DNA from 2 places in the Shewanella loihica PV-4 genome. Region 2 is predicted to be linked to the other one. Evidence: predicted binding sites of a transcription regulator. Region 2 holds the regulator's gene; the other holds the start of a gene.

Region 1 (3,130 bases), 1.5 Mb from region 2:
TGTCCCACTGGGTGGCGGTGCGCAGTTTGTCGATACCGAAGACCCCCAGGATCAGGCTCTCGTAGCCACCCCAGGAGAAGCCCATCTTGAAGTGGTCCATGCCTTCGACGAAGGCGGTGATCGCCTTGATGTTGCCGCGTTTGAGCACGAAGGAGAAGAGGCCGTTGGAGGCGCTGAAATCCCGTTTGAAGAACTCATGTCCGGGGCAGGAGGCAAAGGCGGGGTGGCGCAGATGATCCACCTCTGGGCGTGTGGCCAGCAAGTTGGCGACCTCTAGGCCATTCTTCTCATGCTGCGCCATACGCACGCCCAGGGTGCGTAGGCCGCGACTGGCGAGATAGATATCGTCCGCCGAGGTGCATTGGCCCATGAGGTAGCTATTTTCCCTGAGCTGGTCCCAATGAGCCTGGTTGGCGGTGGCGGTTCCCAGCATCACATCCGAGTGACCGACGATATATTTGGTCGCCGCCTGGATCGAAATATCCACGCCAAGCTCGAAGGGGCGGCAGTTGATGGGTGAGGCCCAAGTGTTATCCAGCATGACCACCAGATTGTGGCGATGGGCGATGGCGCTCAGGGTCGGCACGTCCTGCACTTCTAGCGTGATGGAGCCGGGAGATTCGAGAAACAGTACCTTGGTATTGGGGCGGATAAGCGCCTCTATGCCATCACCTATGAGGGGATCATAGTAAGTGGTCTCTATGCCGAAGCCCTTGAGTAGCTTGTCGCACAGATCCCGAGTAGGTTCATAGGCGGTATCGACCATCAGCAGATGATCGCCCGCCTTGAGGAAGGAGAGCAGGGCGCCTGAGATGGCCGCCGAACCTGAAGGGTAGAGGGCGGTGCCTACGCCGCCTTCGAGTTCGGCGATGGCCGCCTGGAAGGCAAAGTGGGTTGGGGTGCCGCGGCGACCATAGAACATCGCGCCATTGGCGCGGTTCTTGGTGGCATGACGCATATCCTCTATGGTGTCGAACACCACTGTGGAGGCGCGAAATACCGGCGGGTTGATCACCCCCTTGCTCCATTTCTTGTCGCGGCCGACGCTGACTATCTTGGTCTCTTTTTTCATCCCATACTCTCGTGTTGGCAACTCAATGCAGCCATCTTAACATCTATACGGCTAAATGAAAGTGAGATTTATTGGAGTGGTTTTCCTTTTAGCGTGGAGGTTACTACGCCTCCAGCGGTAGACGGATATGGATAACCACGCCGGTGGCCTGGCCATCCTGCATCAGGTTCTCTGCGCGTATGCTGCCCTTGTGAAAATCGGTGATCAAGCGGGCGATATAGAGGCCGAGACCCAGGTGAGGCTTGTCCTGCGCCTTCTGGGCGCGCACAGACACCATGGACTCGAAGATCTGCTCGCCCATGTTGGCGGGCAGCGAAGGCCCCAGGTTACTGACACTCAGCAATGCCTGACGCCCCTTGGCCTTGAGTGACACCTTAATCGGCGTATCGCTCTGGCTGAACTCGATGGCGTTGGCGATCAGCTTGTCCATCAGCTGGGCGATATACTCAGGCACGCCTCGCATGGTCATGGGCTCCTTGTCTATCTCTAGCTCAAATACCTGATTGGCATAGGTCATTTGATAGCCCTGCATACACCCTGAGATCACCTTGGAGAGGGGGAAGTTGTCCACCTCGGCGTCGGTTAGCGCCTCTTCGAGACGGGTGGCCTCGCTCATGTTGTTGAGGATCATGTTGAGGCGGCTCACCCCTTCGTGGGCGCGGTCTACATACTTCTGATGTTGCGGCGGCAGATCCTGGCTGTTGAGGTGCTCGAGTGACGAGCGCACCACGGCAACCGGCGTGCGCAGCTCATGTCCAAGGCGCGACGACATGTTCTCCAGATAGTGGGTATATTGGCTCAGTCGGCCGACTATGCTGGCGAAACTGCGGCTGAGATCGCCTATTTCGTCGCGCACCTTAGAGCCGACAATCGCCTTTCTGATCCGCCCCTGGCTGTCGATCGCCTGCTCGGCATCGTCCCTCAGCTTACGGATACGGCTGGAGATGCTGGAGGCGAAGAAGAAGAGCGCTAGTGTGCCCATGCTCATCACGGTCAGGATCACGTTAAACAGTTTCTCCAGCGCCTTGTTGCGCAGGGTGCGAATGCCGTGGGTGGTCTCCTCGGCGATCACCACGCCCATCACGGTATCGTCGATCCAGATGGGGCTGGCGGCGGCCAGGATCACCGCCTTGCCATCTGGGCTGAGGCGCCAGGTGGAGCCAAACTGACCGGCCAGGGCCTTGCGGATATGGCTGCCCTCCAGCACGGTAGAGTCTTTCAACGAGTCGACAAAGTGCTTCGGTGGCGTAGTCAAAATGCGATAGTAGAGCGGGTGCAGGAACTGCTGCTTGAAGCGGCCCCAGAAGGTGTCTGGTGTCTGCTCGGTTGCCGTCTGCGCCCATACATTGGTGCTGCTGTAGATATCGCCGGATTTTGCCAGTACCCGGCCGTGGCGATCCACCACCCAGATCCGTGAGCTGTTGTGGCTCATCCCCTTGATGATGCTCTCAATCTCCGGCGAAGGCACCAGTACAGTCCCCAGCTTGGTAACATCATCCGTAGCCGAGGTGCCGACGATCGCCTCGACGTTACGCGCCTTTCTGTCGTTAACATCGACGATGGCAAAGCCCAGCTTGCTACCCACCATCTCCAGCGGCATCCTCAGTTCGATATTGTAGCCTTTCTCTGTCTTCAGCCATTTGCCTTGGATGCGCACCTCAGGGGTGACAGGCTGGGACTTACGGGGATCGGCAGGTAGCTCGAAGGCGCTGATCCAGCCGTCGCGTATGGTGGCGACGATATAACGGCGAAACTGGCCGTCGGGCGCTAGGGTAGCGATGGCCAGGTGATCGTTGTTGTCGATGCGCAGGCTGTTGGTGCCGCGGTAGATCACCTTAGGATCTGTCACCTCGAAATAGCCATAGAGGTAGCCGGCATACTTGCCCACCATATGGGTGAAACTGATATTGAGTGGCTTGCCGTCATCGGCCTTAAACAGCTGGTGATCGGCGCCATAGGTCACCGCGCGGTGACGGTTTGAGGCCCATTCGCCCAGCTTGCCATCCAGATGGATAGGGCCGGTCAAGGGATAGGCGTAGAGATCCCGCCCCTTTTTTA
Region 2 (3,130 bases):
ACAAGACCTATATCGATGCGGTGAGCGTGGCGGTGATCGAGGACAGCGACATAGACGCCCTGACCAATCTCGACCCTAACAATCCGCCTGCGGTCACTGATCTGGATTCGCAGGGGGCCGTGGTCGCCGGTGCCATCTCAGATCTTGGTGTGGCCCTCAGCTTCCCGCTGTCGATCGTCAACATGCCGGTCGCTGTCGGTATCTCGCCCAAGCTGCAGCGCATAGACACCTATAACTATGTGGTCAGTGCCAACAACTTCGATGCCGATGATTTCGACGACAACAAATACCGCAACGACGATACCGTGGCAAACCTGGATATCGGCGTGGCCATTCAGCCACTCGAACGCATGACCATAGGCCTGTCGGGACGTAACCTGGTGAGCCAGAAGCTGGACACAGTCGAGGCGATGGGGCGCAAGTTTACCTATCGTGTCGAGGCTCTCTATACCTTAGGTGTGGCTTATGATTGGGATAACTTCAGCCTGACGACAGATGTGGATCTTAATGGTCATAAGCGATTCGATGAGATAGGCGAGACCCAGTATTGGCGCCTGGGCGGTGAGATGAGGGCGACTGATTGGCTGGCCCTGCGTGTCGGCTATCGCCACGACATGAAAGATACCAGCAGTAATCTCTATACCCTGGGCACAGGCTTTACCATAGGTCGCTCCTTCAATCTGGACCTGACCGGCCTGGTGGGCACAGATGACGCCGTGGGTGGGGTGATTCAGACTTCCTATCATTTCTAGGAGTATGTTTCTCTAAGAATGAAAAGGCCGGCTGTGATGCCGGCCTTCTCTTGAGCCTAGGTGTTAGAGCAGGGCACTTAAGGACTTGGCGGCCAGCAAGATGGCGCTCAGGCTACAGAGCACCAGCGTCATGATGCGGGTCTTATTCTTGTCTATGCGTCCCACCAGGCGATTGGCCATCAGGTAACCCAGCAGCACAGAGGGGAGCAGCAGCGCCGAGCAGTAGAAGTGATGTAGGGTCAGCAGACCCGTAAGCCCCAGGATCACTATGGCGATAGTGGAGCTGAAGATGAAGAAGGCCGACAGGGCCGCGCGAAACTGCTTGGCATCTTTACCCGAGAGCAGTATGGCCAGCGGCGGTCCGCCGATGGCGGCGATGTTGCCGAAGATCCCCGAGATCACCCCGGCGATAAACAGGCTGCGGCGGTTGACCACTAAGTTGAGCCGCATCAGGCTCAGCAGTACGGCGATGGCCACGATGATGGCGATAGTCATGCCGAGCACGTCCTGGGGGGCGACCATGAGCAGGCCGGCGCCGATCAGTCCGCCGGGGATGCGTCCCAGCAAGGCATATTGCAGGCCGTTGAATTCCAGGGCGCCACGCTCGCGGATCAGGGTCAGCAGGGCGATAGAGAAGCCCATCAGGATCACGGGCGCAGGCACAAGTGACGGTTCGATAAGGTAGAGCAGAGGCGCGGCGACGACTGCCATGCCGAAACCGATCAGGCTCTGGGTGAGGGCGCCGACGAAGACGATAAGCGAGGCTAGCGCCAGAATATGGGGATCGAGCGGAAGTGCAGGCACTGCAATGTTCCAGGCTAAGGTTGAAAACTAAAAGAGGGACCGCCTAGCGATCCCTCTATCGATTCGTGTGTGAGTGGATCACTCCATCTCTTCCCACTCTATGCCCATCTCGGTCATCAGACGTTTGACTTCGGCTGGGATGCTATCTGGCTTGTCTTTAGACAGGTCATCGTCTTGGGGGAGTGGTTGACCGGTGTAGGCGTGCAGGAAGGCCTCGCACAGCAGCTCGCTGTTAGTGGCGTGACGCAAGTTGTTGACCTGGCGCCGGGTGCGTTCGTCGGTTAACACCTTAAGCACCTTAAGAGGAATAGAGACAGTGATCTTCTTTACCTGCTCATTCTTCTTACCATGTTCAGCATAGGGGCTGATATAATCGCCATTCCACTCAGTCATTGACTCACCTGTAAATTCTAAAATTCGGTGCAGATTTTAAACCCTTACAAATTACAGTCAAATTATTGCCTCGAATTTTTGGCAAATGCAAATAGATTTCTAAATGTTTGGACGTCTAAACGTCCAAAAGTTGTTGACGCTCACTACCGGCTTAGGTACATTTAGACGTCCAGACATCTCTTTTGTCCGAGGTGCCTGCCCAGATCCATATTGAGGAGTTGAAGATGACAGCGCGTAAACTAGCCACCGCCGCCGTACGACGAGGCATAGAGTCAGACACTCAGCACGGTGCCGTGGTGCCGCCTATCTATCTGTCGACAAACTACTCGTTTGAAGGGCATCAACAGCCGCGGGCGTTCGATTACAGCCGTTCCGGTAATCCGACCCGCTCCATTCTCGGCGATGCGATTGCTGAACTGGAACAAGGGGCGACCGGCGTGGTGACCTGTACCGGCATGGCCGCCATCACCCTGGTGACCAGCCTGTTAGGACCAGAGGATCTGCTGGTGGTGCCTCACGATTGCTATGGCGGCAGCTATCGCCTCTTCACCAACCTGGCCAAGAAGGGCGCCTTCAAGCTATTGGTGGTGGATCAAACCGACGAGCGAGCGCTTGAGCAGGCGCTGACCCAGTCACCCAAGATGGTGTGGCTGGAGACTCCTTCTAATCCGCTGTTGCGTGTGGTCGATATTGAGGCCATCGCCCAGGCAAGCCACAAGGTGGGCGCTCAGGTGGTGGTGGACAACACCTTCCTCTCTCCTGTGTTACAACAGCCACTGCAGCTGGGGGCCGATATCGTGGTGCACTCCACCACCAAATATATCAATGGTCACAGCGATGTAGTGGGAGGCGCCGTGGTGGCCAAAGACCCTGAGGTGGGCGAGCTGCTGCACTGGTGGTCAAACACTCTAGGTCTGACCGGGTCAGCCTTCGACAGCTACCTGACCCTGAGGGGGCTGAGAACCCTGGCGGTGCGCATTCGTGAACACCAAGCCAACGCTCAGAAGGTATTGGCACTGCTTTGTGACCACAAGGCGGTGGAAAAAGTGTATTATCCGGGGCTTGCCGAGCATCCTGGCCATGAAATTGCGGCCAGACAGCAGAAGGGCTTCGGCGCTATGCTGAGTTTTGAATTAAAAGGTGGCGAATCGGCACTCGTTGCCTTTTTAGATGCGTTACAA

Evidence for each region. The regulator MetJ, encoded in region 2, represses methionine synthesis genes. The targets are predictions, from matches to a motif close to TAGACGTCTAGACGTCTA.
Region 1: the regulator MetJ is predicted to act here: its motif matches at 1,109-1,126, upstream of SHEW_RS09240 (cystathionine beta-lyase).

What each region holds. Positions count from the first base shown of each region.
Region 1 is NC_009092.1:2,047,022-2,050,151, forward strand. It holds gene SHEW_RS09240 (cystathionine beta-lyase) at 1-1,072, opposite strand, end outside; gene pdsS (proteobacterial dedicated sortase system histidine kinase) at 1,176-3,130, opposite strand, start outside.
Region 2 is NC_009092.1:587,003-590,132, forward strand. It holds gene SHEW_RS02650 (conjugal transfer protein TraF) at 1-752, shown strand, start outside; gene SHEW_RS02655 (sulfite exporter TauE/SafE family protein) at 816-1,556, opposite strand; gene metJ (met regulon transcriptional regulator MetJ) at 1,635-1,949, opposite strand; gene metB (cystathionine gamma-synthase) at 2,174-3,130, shown strand, end outside.